One region of the Bacillus sp. EB V-12 genome, then DNA from elsewhere that is predicted to be linked to it. Evidence: riboswitches for the same ligand, from Rfam matches in the RefSeq annotation. Region 1 holds a riboswitch; each other region holds the start of a gene.

Region 1 (3,152 bases):
AAGATTTTAAAAGACGAGCTGATCTTAGCGTATTCTACAGCAAGCTCAGAAACAGTTTTACCAAAAATCATGGAGAAAATGGAGAAATTCGGTTGCCCGAAAGCAATTACATCTTTCGTTATTCCGACAGGTTATTCATTTAACTTAGATGGATCAACTTTATATCAAGCAATTGCGGCTATTTTCTTAGCGCAAATGTACGGTATTGATTTATCTATTACACAACAAATTACATTGTTGCTTGTATTAATGGTTACATCAAAAGGTATCGCAGGTGTACCGGGCGTATCATTCGTTGTATTATTAGCGACACTTGGTACAGTAGGTATTCCACCTGAAGGCTTAGCGTTCATTGCTGGTATTGACCGTATTTTAGATATGGCTCGTACAGCAGTTAACGTTGTAGGAAACTCTTTAGCAGCTGTAGTTATGTCTAAGTGGGAAGGTCAATATGACGCTGAAAAAGGACAAGCTTATTTAAAAGAGATTTCTGAAAAGGGTCAAGCGGCTTAATTATAATATGAACAAGCTCTCACATAATATGTGGGAGCTTTTCTGTATATAGAAGAGGAGCAGACATAATGAAACGAAAATATGGTGACGGTTCTTCGTGGAAGAGACTAATAGAAAAGAGTTATACGGTTAAGCAAGTGGAAGAGGGAATGCTCGGAATACTGGATATAAAAAAGGTGAGAGAGCCTAGTTGTAAAGAATATGATGGTAAAGAAATTTGTATTGCAAGTGATGGGTATACGTGGGTTCAATATTTCATTAATGGAAAGAACTTTGCGATTACCGCTATGTTAGATGATAGGCACAATTTAGTGCAATATTATATTGATGTGACGAAAGAATATGAAATAGACGATCGTGGTTTACCGTATTTTGATGATTTATATTTAGATGTAGTATTATTACCCAGCGGTAAGGTGTATATATTAGATGAAGAAGAGCTAGAGGATGCTTATAAAAGTGGCGATGTCACGAAGGAAGAGTATGAGTTAGCTTGGTACACTACGAAATGGATATTAGCAGCAATAAAAAATAGTGAATTTTATTGGATTTCAATATTGGAAGAAGAAATCGAAAAGTTAAAATGATTGTTGTATTCGAATTTTTGTATAATTACCAAAAAAATCTATACAAAAAATAATTGACTTTTGTTTTGTAAGCGAGTAAAGTTAGGGAAGAAATTATTATTAAAAAATAAATATGAAACCTTCTTATAAAGAGAGGCGGAGGGACTGGCCCTACGATGCCTCGGCAGCGGACTCGATTTCAGAGTGCTGTGCCAAATCCAGCAAGCATGTGCTTGAAAGATGAGAAGAGCGTTTCTTATAGATGTATAAGACCTCTTCTCATCGGAAGAGGTCTTTTGTTATTCATTAGAAAAAGGTTGAAACTAGGGAGAGATGGTACTTTGAAAGAAACGAGAGGAAATGGTTTAGCTTTATTACCACTTGGGATATTTTTGGCGCTATTTATTGGTTCTGGAATTATTACAGGTGATTTCTATAAATTGCCGATACTTGTAGCGATTTCAATTGCTGTAGGAGTCGCTTTAGTGATGAATCGTAAAGAAAGTTTTAATGTGAAAGTAGAGCGGTTCGCTAAAGGTGCAGGAAATCCGGATATCATGATTATGGTATTAATTTTTGTGCTTGCAGGTGCATTTTCTGAAACTGCTAAAGGAATGGGCGGAGTAGACTCAACTGTTAATTTAGCGTTAACTATTTTACCGCCAGGATTTATCGTAGCTGGAATCTTTGTTATTGGTGCATTTATTTCATTAGCGATGGGAACTTCAATGGGAACAATTGCAGCATTAGCGCCGATTGCTGTAGGTATTAGTGGTCAAACCGATATCTCAATTGCGCTTGCAATGGCTACTGTTGTTGGCGGAGCGATGTTTGGTGATAATTTATCATTTATTTCAGATACAACAATCGCAGCTGTTCGTTCACAAGGAACAGAAATGAAAGATAAGTTTAAAACGAACTTTTTAATTGTGTTACCAGCGGCTATTATTACAATTGTACTATTAGTAATAGTTACTTCAGGAAGTGACACGCAGATTAAAGCACATAGCTTTGATTGGATAAAGATTTTACCGTACGCAGGAGTACTTATTACAGCGCTACTTGGCTGGAATGTACTTATTGTATTAACTGGTGGAACTGTACTATCTGGTGTTATCGGCCTTATAGATGGAAGTTACACGTTAGAAAGTTTCTTTAAAAGTGTAACGACTGGAATGGGCGGTATGATGGAGTTAGTATTACTTGCTATATTAATTGGCGGTATGGTTGAATTAATCCAATATAATGGTGGTATTCAATATTTAATGAATGTATTAACACGTAATATTCGTTCGAAAAAAGGAGCGGAATTTGGTATTGCTGGTTTAGTGAGTATGACGAATATGTGTACAGCGAATAATACGATTTCAATTATCTTTACAGGCCCGCTTGCAAAAAATATTGCAGATCAATATGAAATAGACCCTCGTAAATCAGCGAGTGTATTAGATCTTTTCTCATGTTGTGTGCAAGGATTAATTCCGTACGGTGCCCAAATGTTAACGGCAGCAGGATTTGCAGCGTTATCTCCGGTTGAATTGTTGCCATATGCATTTTATCCAATCTTAGTTGGAGTATGTGGGATTGCTTCTATTTTAATTGGGTTTCCAAGGTTTTCGAAAGTAGCTGAGAAAAAAGAGTATCATAAAACAGCTTAATTTAATATGAATGTTAGTAATTAAAAAACGTGCAGAGGATAGACTCTGCACGTTTTTTTGCGTAAAGGGCTGAATATGACTCGGTCTTAAGTCTGAGTTAAAAACGGTTCTTAAGCTCGTTATGGAAAGATGAAAAAATAGTTAAGATAAGAGTATCAAATCGAAGGGAGGCAAGCACAAGATGAAACAATTTCTAGCGTTTATCGCAGCCGGTATTTTGGCTTTAATTGCTCTTGGTAGTCTTGCTGGTATTGTAGGATTTGCAATCGGAGCAGGAGTTGTATATTGGAGCTATAAATCATTTGTGCGAGCTAAATCATTTTTTGGAAAGTTAGCTTGGGGGATTGTTGGTTTAATCGGTTTATCCATTGCACTTTCTCATTCGCCAGCATTAATCGGTATCGCTGCTTTAGTG
Region 2 (3,152 bases), on a different contig from region 1:
TTCCCTTCAAGACACAGAAAAACTTTGCCAGCAATTTATTCATTCTTCGGACTCTAAGAGCTATATCATTGAAGAAAAATCTACGCATCTTTCAATTGGTATTACTTCTTTAATTCATATTGATTCGTATAACCGAAACGCTGAATGTATTATTGATATTGGTAACAAGGATTACTGGGGGCAAGGTTATGGGAAGGAAGCTTTCACCTTATTATTGGATTATGCATTTTTAGAATTAAATTTACATCGCCTTTCTTTACGAGTATTTTCTTTTAACGATAGAGCAATTAAATTATATAAATCACTCGGTTTTCAACATGAAGGAACTTGTAAAGAAGCTATATTCCGCAATGGCAATTGGCATGACATTGAACTCTTCGCTTTATTCCAACGTAATTATAAATAAAAAAAGCTTTGCGCTCACCGCGCAAAGCTTTTTTTCATATATTATAGACCAGCTTGCTCTTTTAAAGCTGCTGCTTTGTCTGTACGCTCCCATGATAGATCTACATCAGTACGTCCGAAGTGGCCGTAAGCTGCTGTTTGTTTGTAAATTGGGCGACGTAAGTCTAGCATTTTAATAATACCAGCTGGGCGAAGATCGAAGTTGTTACGAACTAGTTCTACTAGTACGTCTTCAGATACTTTACCAGTGCCGAATGTATCAACTGAAATTGATACTGGTTGTGCTACACCGATTGCGTATGCAAGTTGCACTTCTGCTTTTTCAGCAAGACCAGCTGCTACGATGTTTTTCGCAACATAACGAGCTGCATATGCTGCAGAACGGTCAACTTTCGTTGCATCTTTACCAGAGAATGCACCGCCACCGTGGCGAGCGTATCCACCGTAAGTATCAACGATGATTTTACGTCCTGTTAAACCAGCATCACCTTGTGGTCCACCAATTACGAAGCGGCCAGTTGGGTTAATGAAGAATTTCGTTTCTCCATCCATTAATTCTGCTGGTACTACAGCTTTAATTACGTGCTCTTTTAAGTCGCGATCGATTTCTTCCCATGTAACATCTGGGTGATGTTGTGTAGAAATTACGATAGTATCAACACGTACTGGTTTACCATTTTCATCATACTCAACTGTAACTTGCGTTTTTCCATCCGGACGTAGGTATGATAATGTATCATCTTTACGTACTTCAGTTAAACGGCGAGCTAATTTGTGAGCAAGCGAGATTGGAAGTGGCATTAACTCTTGTGTTTCATTACATGCGAAACCAAACATTAAACCTTGGTCTCCTGCACCAATTGCCTCAATCTCAGCGTCAGTCATTTGACCTTCGCGTGCTTCTAGCGCTTGGTCAACACCCATAGCGATGTCAGCAGATTGCTCATCGATAGATGTTAAAACTGCACAAGTTTCTGCATCGAATCCGTATTTTGCGCGTGTGTAACCAATGCCTTGAATTGTTTCACGAACGATTTTTGGAATATCTACGTAAGTAGAAGTCGTAATTTCCCCCGCTACCAATACTAAACCAGTTGTTACAGTTGTTTCACAAGCTACACGTGCATTTGCGTCTTTTGATAAGATCGCATCTAAAATTGAATCAGAAATTTGGTCACAAATTTTATCTGGATGTCCTTCAGTTACAGACTCAGATGTGAACAGATGACGTTTTTTTGTCATGTGGTAAACCTCCCTACAGTAATTGTATATATTGTACGGAACTCATCCTTAATTTGCCACAAACTGCGACATACATTTATTCTCCCACACAAGCATACAGAAAAACCTTTCCTACTTTACATAGAGGAAAGGTTTAATTTGCTACTTGCATACTGCTTTTTGCCCTTCGCTCTTATCGTTCGAGACCTGTAGCCTCGCACAGGTTTTAGCACCTATTCACCTGCATTTATCAATACAAGTGAGGTTGCTGGGCTTCATCGGGCCTGTCCCTCCGCCAGCTCGGGATAAGAGAGTATCCGTCCCAACCTATACTAAAGAAATGATATTCATTTGTCAATTAATATTCACATTTTCCTGAAAGTTTTTCTCAATACGCCTGAAATGAAATATTAATAGGGAAATAATGCATTCACACAAACAAAAAGAAATAAATAGTATACATTATTTATATAATTGTGTTATACTCTTGTTGGGGATTACGAGAAATATTTCATTAAATGAAAAGGATGGTATATAAATATGAGTACTGTGAATGTCCAAATTGGTTTACACGAATTATTGAACGGAAGCAATGCACAGATTCAACTAAGTGTTCCGCAATTAGTGGAAAAAGTATTAATGCGAAATGAAGGGAAATTAACTTCGACTGGTGCCGTTTCTGCTTCAACTGGAAAATATACAGGACGTTCTCCTAAAGATAAATTTATTGTGAAAGAAGCATCGGTTGCTGACAAAATTGCTTGGGGAGCTGTGAACCAACCGATTTCTGAAGAACATTTTAATAAATTATATACTAAAGTTTTAGAATACTTAAAAGAAAAAGAAGAGTTATTCGTCTTCAAAGGATTTGCAGGCGCTGACCGCAATTACCGCCTACCAATTCAAGTTATTAATGAATATGCATGGCACAATTTATTTGTACATCAATTATTCATTCGTCCAACTGAAGAAGAATTAACAACTCATGAGTCAGGGTTCACAATTGTTTCTGCACCGAACTTCAAAGCTGATCCAGCTGTTGACGGTACAAACTCTGAAGCATTCATTATGGTTTCATTCGAAAAACGTATTGTACTAATTGGTGGTACAGAATACGCTGGAGAAATGAAAAAATCAATCTTCTCTATTATGAACTTCTTACTACCTGAACAAGATATTCTTTCTATGCATTGCTCTGCAAACGTAGGTGAAGAAGGCGACGTAGCACTATTCTTCGGTTTATCTGGAACAGGTAAAACAACATTATCTGCTGATCCAAACCGTAAATTAATCGGTGATGATGAGCACGGTTGGTCTGATAACGGTGTATTCAATATTGAAGGCGGTTGCTACGCGAAATGTGTAAACCTTTCTCACGAGAAAGAACCACAAATTTTCGATGCAATCACATTTGGATCTGTTTTAGAAAACGTTATCATTAATGACCAAACACGTATCGCCGACTACAACGATACTACTTTAACAGAAAATACTCGTGCTGCATACCCTATGCATGCGATCGACAA
Region 3 (3,152 bases), on a different contig from region 1:
ATTTCTGTTTCAGAAATAGGACGAATTATATCCATGACGCAGCCTGCTGTAAAAGAACGTATTAACAAGCTTGAAGATCAAGGAGTTATAGCGGCTTATCGAACGAAATTTGAGCCTGCAAAAATTAATAAAAACATTCAAGCATTCATCATGTTTAAAACGAGCCAATGCTCTGATTTTATCCAGTATTGTAATGCAGCTCCTGAAGTAACAGATTTATTTCGAATTAGTGGGGAATTTAATTATATGATGAAGGTCATGAGCGATTCGATGGATTCTCTCGCTACATTTTTAGACTCTTTAATGCAATTTGGCTTGTCATCTCCTTTAATTGTTTTAAAGAGTGAGTTTGAGGAGAAATTGTCATTCTAATAAAGGATACGTATTATCCTCCGCTAACAGTAAAAGCTTTTCCTTTATGAGAAAATCCAACAAAATTAATGATTAGTAACAAAAAAGAACATTGATTTTCAATGTTCTTTTTTATATTTCTACTTATTATTTAGATTGCTATTCGAAAAAAGTACCTTAATCCCCTTACCCTTGATTCCTCTGCGCCTCTCTAAACTCCTCCTTCACCTTCTCTAACAACCCTTCTTCCGTAATTAATCGATACGCCGTATTTGCTAATGCTTTTGCCGATGTAATTAATGCTTTATCTCCAAGTTCTGAACGTGCTGCTTCTCTAAATTCATTTGTATGTGCAATTAAATCATCTGGTCCGATTTTAATGTACGGATGAATTGTCGGTACGACTTGACTTACGTTTCCTGCGTCGGTTGAACCGATTCCTACTCTTTCTTTACGATTTACATCTTCACCTAATAGTTCTAGTTCTTCCGCTACAATATCGTTATATGTTTTTGTTACGAGTAATTCATCGATTTCATTTTGGAATTGATGGATTTTTACTTTTGCACCTGTTGCTAACGCTGCTCCCTCAGCAATATTTTTTACTTTTTCTGTTACTTCTGCACATCTTTTTCGCGTTGCTGCACGGATGAAGAACCTTGCTGCGGCATATTCAGGAATAATGTTAGGTGCTTTTCCGCCTTCTGTAATGACGCCATGAATTCTCACGTCTGACGGAAGTTGTTGGCGAAGTGCGTTAATACCGTTATAGAGCTGAATCACCGCATCTAATGCGTTAATTCCCTCTTCTGGTGAAGCTGCGGCGTGAGCTGTTTTTCCGTAAAAATGAAAATCAAGTGGATCGACTGCTAGTGAAGGACTCGTTGTCGCTGTCTTTCCGCTCGGATGAATCATAAGCGCCGCATCAATATTTTTAAATAAGCCTGCCTTTACATAACTCGATTTTGCGCTACCGTTCGGTCCTCCTTCTTCAGCTGGTGTACCAAACACGACAACTTCCCCGCCAATTTCTTCAAGCGTTTCTGATAATGCGATTGCTGCTGCAACACTAATTGTGCCGATTAAATTGTGACCACACGCATGACCGAGTCCTGGTAAAGCGTCGTACTCCGCTAAAAATGCGATTGCCGGTCCTTGTTTTCCAGAGCTTTTTCGCGCGATAAATCCCGTTTCATGTCCAGCTATATTGTGCTGCAACTGAAACCCTGCACTACCTAGTAATAAACTTAACGTTCTTGATGCGTAAAACTCTTGGTTACCAATCTCTGGATTCGCATGAATATCATGACTTGTTTCTATGTACTTTTCCTTATTTCTTTCGATACTCTCTTCAATTGTTTTTCTTTGTGACGCTACTCCTGTCGCTCCCATTTTTCTTCCTCCTTTTATTTTCACGTAAAAAAGCCTCTTTCTAAAAGATAGAAAGAGGCTTCTGTATATACAGTCAAAATGAGCTTCTTTCTTATCTTTCAAGTTACCTTGCTGGAATTGGCACAGTATTCATAACGAATCCGCTGCCGAGGTATCATAGGGCCAGTCCCTCCACCTCTCGTGATAAGAATTTTCATAAAATTATATTAAATTATTTTTTATTCTAAGTTCATTCCAAGTAAAAGTCAAGGAATTCCTATCCGAATTTACCGAATATCTAAAAATCCTTTTAATACACCAATTGTCTCAGGTGCTTGCAGTCTTGCACATACGTACGGAAATTCCGTACTACCTTCAAACATCATTTGAGATGTAAGCGGTGCGCCTGCCCAGAAGATTTCATCATCGATTACTAGGAACGGGAATGCTTTATTTTGTCTTTGTAACTTTACATTTTTCAGTGGAACTGGTCCGTCACTATACACTGTTATTTGCGCATTTGTACGCATTAACGCTTGCCATACTCGCTTATCCACTTGTTTTGTACTTGGAAGTGAAATAATAATTTTTCGTTTTGCTGCTAAAATATCTTTTAATAGCCCTTTCGTTTCCTCAAGATTCATTTCCATAAACCAGCGTAAACGTTTCGATATTTTTCGTTCCCACAATTGTCTTGATGTCGTGCGATCATACACATCTCCGTGACGTTCTATATGAGCTGTTAATTGTGATAACGCTTGTTTTCTCGAAAGGTTTTTACGCATATAATGGCAATCTGATAATTGAATGAACTTCCCTCTCGCCCTTGTCACTGCTACATTGACGAGGCGATGGTTTTTGTGATCAAAGAATAATACGCCAGGTCGTTCTTGCGGATAACTGTCAACCGTATCAAAAATCATCATATCTCTTTCAGAACCTTGGAACTTATGAACTGTCGCCGCTAAAACTGGTATGTTTTGATATTTCGTTCTCTGCAACATTTCTCTCATACACGTCGATAAAAAGCGTGACTGCGCCCTGTAAGGTGTCACAATACCAATTGATTGCACACCATCTAACAATCCGATTAACATCATTTGCATTGCTACTAAACCAGACATAATGTTAAAACGTGAACCAGAAGCAGCATCTTTTAACGAAAAAGCTCCCATTTGGCTCGTATCAAATAAAACGCTCGCCTCATTTGCGAACGGCTGTAACTGTGCAAGTTCTTTACGCTCTGAAACAGACGGATGATCGTATACTCTATTTTTATAAATAAACGAATTCGTAAACTTCGATATATCCGCATGCATACGTCTTTGTTCCTGCAACATAAATAGGTTTGGGTGTGCTTCTGATTTATTAACAGACTCAACAATCCCAGCATGGTAAAACATATCTTCCCCAAGCCATTTGCGAACAAG
Region 4 (3,152 bases), on a different contig from region 1:
GAATAGGATAGATGATTTTATTTTCACGCTGCCCACCAGGTCTCGTTAAAACAAGTGTAACACCAAGTGGCAGTGCAATAAGGATCGAGATGAGTAATGAAATAGATGTCATTTGAAAGGTTTGGATCGTAGCTTCCCATATGACTTTACCCCACTCATCCAAAAAGGACTTGTTTCCCATAGTCTGTTCTACCTCCTTCTACGATGATTCCTTGCTCTTGTAAAAATGATAAAGCACGGTGGATTTCATTTTGTTCCCCTTGCATATGAACGACTAGTTTCCCATATGCTTCATGTTTTAACTGCGTAATATTACCGGATAAAATATTGGGATACACTTGGAAACGTTTTGTGGCAACGGCTAAGGCAGGTTCCCCTGAAGTAGTGCCAATAAATGAAAGTGTTACAATTTCTCCAGTACTTTGTAGTTCTTTCTGTACCTCTTCTGGAATTTTCGCTGCAAATGCGCTATTTACAAATTTCTTCGTTGTTACATGTTGTGGGTTTGTGAAAATATCTTTTACAGTCCCACTTTCGACTACAGATCCATGTTCCATAACAGCAACGCGGTCACATATACGCTGGATGACATTCATTTCATGTGTAATGAGTAAAATCGTAATTCCGATTTCTTCGTTAATCTTTAATAGCAAATCAAGGATAGAATCGGTTGTTTCGGGATCTAATGCGCTCGTTGCTTCATCACTTAATAACACTTCAGGTTCATGTGATAGCGCACGAGCAATTGCAACACGCTGTTTTTGACCACCAGAAAGTTCGCTTGGATACGCATCTTTTCGATTAAAAAGATCGACAATGCGTAAATACTTTTCTACTCTTTTTTCAATTTCTGCTTTTGGAATGCCAGCAAGCCGTAACGGTAATGCGATATTTTCATAAACGGTAACAGTTTTAAGTAAATTGAATCCTTGAAAGATCATTCCGATTCTTTGTCTCGCTTTTGCTAGTTCTTTTGTCGATAACGTTGTTAAGTCTTGTTCGTTTACAATGATATTTCCTGTCGTTGGTTTTTCTAATAAATTTACACATCGAATCAATGTACTTTTACCAGCGCCACTATACCCAATGATTCCAAATACCTCGCCTTTTTCTACTTTAAGGGAAGTAGACTTAAGAGCCTCAACATTCCCTTTTTTTGTTGTAAATACTTTGGATATGTTTTTTAATTCAATCATTATCGTCAGCTCCTACCAAGATGGTAAAACTGAACCATCAAATTTTTTCTCGATAAACTCTTTTACTTCTTTAGATTGATAAGCTTTCTTTAATTTATTTACAACGGCATCATCTTTATTTTCAGTACGAACAACAACCCAGTTCACATAGGGTGAATCTTTTCCTTCGCGGAAAATAGAATCTTTCGCTGGACTTAATTTTGCACCTAATGCAAAGTTTGTGTTAATTGCAGCTGCTTTCACTTCACTTAGTTGCGTTGGTAATTGAGATGCCTCTAATTCGACAATCTTTAATTTTTTTGGATTTTCAATTACATCTTTTGCAGTCGCTTTTTCTGTAGCCTTTGGATCAACTTTTAAAACCCCTGCTTTTTCAAATAATTTTAAAGCTCGAAGTTCATTCGTTGGGTCATTTGGTACAGCAATTGCATCGCCCTCTTTCAAGTCTTTTACATCTTTTATATCTTTAGAATATACGCCCATAGGGAATGTTACTGTTGAAAATACTTCAGCTAATTTCATATTGCGTTCAGCTTTAAATACATCTAAATACGATTTCGTTTGGTAACTATTTACATCAAGGCTTTTTTCATCTAATGATACGTTTGGCGCTACATAATCATTAAATACTTTTATATCAATTTCGAGACCATCTTTTGCTGCAACTTCTTTTACCTTTTCAAAAATTTGTTCATGTGGTCCACCTGTTACACCGACAGTAATCTTTTTCTCGTCTAATGCTTTTACCTCTTTATTTGAACTCACGCTACATGCGCCTAATAATAATACTGCTCCGCTTATAATGCTTAATAATACCTTTTTCATCTATAAATCCCCCTTCATATACGTTCCAAAATAAAAAGCACCTCCCAAAATAAGAGAGGTGCCGAATAGACGAAATAGATTCCTCTCTTATCTTTCAAAACGAAAACTCGTTTTGCAGGAATTAGCACCTTAGCTTATACGTCATAAGCTCGGTTGCCGGGCATCATCGGGCCAGTCCCTCCGCCACTCTTGATAAGAGTATGTGTATGTAGTTTTGAATATGGTACTAATAGTAAATCGTACAAAAAGAATTGTCAATGATATTTTCAGAATATATTTTATTTTAAGGTAATCGAAACGTTCCCCTTTTTATGTCCTTTTTCTACATATATATGAGCTTCAGCAATTTCTTCTAATCGGTAAGTTCTATCAATAACAGGCTTTAGCTTTTCTGTTTCAGCTAGTTGTTTTAGTAGGTTCATATCTTCTTTACTGACCTTTGCCATCATTCCGTTCACAGATACATATTTTCCATTAGGCATTAATGCATCTGTACAAAGAGACTTTTTATATTTTCCAACTGCATCAAATATAATATCATAGTGCTCGCCCCGCTTAGTAAAATCTTCTTTCATATAATCAATTACGTTGTCTGCCCCTAAAGCTGTTACTAAATCGAAATTCGAACTACTACAAATGGCTGTGACAGTCGCCCCGAAGTATTTCGCAAGTTGTACGGCAGCTGTCCCTACTGACCCAGAGGCGCCGTATATAAGTACTCGTTGCCCTTTTTTTATCTGTCCTTTTCTAAGGAAGTGCAATGCTGAAGTTCCGCCAAAAGGAATAACGGCAGCTTCTTCATATGTCACATTGGTAGGTTTTAATGCTATTAATCCACTTTCATGCACGCATGTGTATTCCGCATAACCACCAAGGTTTAGTTCTGTTAATGCAAAAACTGGATCTCCTTTTTTAAATTGTGTTACATCTGTTCCAATGTCTTCGATTTCACCGGATAATTCTACGCCAAGTATAGGTTTTCTCGGTTTTCTGAAACCTAATATGATCCGCATAGGAATCCAAAATAAGAGGGGGCTATTAAAGCCACGTATTCTACAATCTCCAGTTGATACACTTGTTGCGTGAATTTTAACTAATACTTCATTTTTTTTAGGTTTAGGCTTTTCTACA

What was found. Region 1 has a riboswitch for S-adenosylmethionine ahead of ACZDYH_RS10005 (Na+/H+ antiporter NhaC family protein). Riboswitches for the same ligand answer to the same signal wherever they lie in the genome.
Region 2: linked by a shared signal. The riboswitch ahead of metK (methionine adenosyltransferase) and the one ahead of ACZDYH_RS10005 (Na+/H+ antiporter NhaC family protein) in region 1 are both predicted to bind S-adenosylmethionine.
Region 3: linked by a shared signal. The riboswitch ahead of ACZDYH_RS24780 (M20 family metallopeptidase) and the one ahead of ACZDYH_RS10005 (Na+/H+ antiporter NhaC family protein) in region 1 are both predicted to bind S-adenosylmethionine.
Region 4: linked by a shared signal. The riboswitch ahead of ACZDYH_RS26625 (MetQ/NlpA family ABC transporter substrate-binding protein) and the one ahead of ACZDYH_RS10005 (Na+/H+ antiporter NhaC family protein) in region 1 are both predicted to bind S-adenosylmethionine.

Annotation. Positions count from the first base shown of each region.
Region 1 is NZ_JBUXJL010000002.1:651,989-655,140, forward strand. It holds gene gltP (glutamate/aspartate:proton symporter GltP) at 1-513, shown strand, start outside; gene ACZDYH_RS10000 (ribonuclease FAU-1 family protein) at 582-1,100, shown strand; SAM riboswitch class I at 1,221-1,326, shown strand; gene ACZDYH_RS10005 (Na+/H+ antiporter NhaC family protein) at 1,421-2,737, shown strand; gene ACZDYH_RS10010 (lmo0954 family membrane protein) at 2,919-3,152, shown strand, end outside.
Region 2 is NZ_JBUXJL010000011.1:100,113-103,264, reverse strand. It holds gene ACZDYH_RS25385 (GNAT family N-acetyltransferase) at 1-406, shown strand, start outside; gene metK (methionine adenosyltransferase) at 448-1,647, opposite strand; SAM riboswitch class I at 1,817-1,938, opposite strand; gene pckA (phosphoenolpyruvate carboxykinase (ATP)) at 2,167-3,152, shown strand, end outside.
Region 3 is NZ_JBUXJL010000010.1:178,597-181,748, reverse strand. It holds gene ACZDYH_RS24785 (Lrp/AsnC family transcriptional regulator) at 1-372, shown strand, start outside; gene ACZDYH_RS24780 (M20 family metallopeptidase) at 538-1,743, opposite strand; SAM riboswitch class I at 1,832-1,933, opposite strand; gene ACZDYH_RS24775 (AAA domain-containing protein) at 2,010-3,152, opposite strand, start outside.
Region 4 is NZ_JBUXJL010000014.1:15,463-18,614, forward strand. It holds gene ACZDYH_RS26615 (methionine ABC transporter permease) at 1-181, opposite strand, end outside; gene ACZDYH_RS26620 (methionine ABC transporter ATP-binding protein) at 156-1,196, opposite strand; gene ACZDYH_RS26625 (MetQ/NlpA family ABC transporter substrate-binding protein) at 1,209-2,021, opposite strand; SAM riboswitch class I at 2,106-2,220, opposite strand; gene ACZDYH_RS26630 (NAD(P)-dependent alcohol dehydrogenase) at 2,300-3,152, opposite strand, start outside.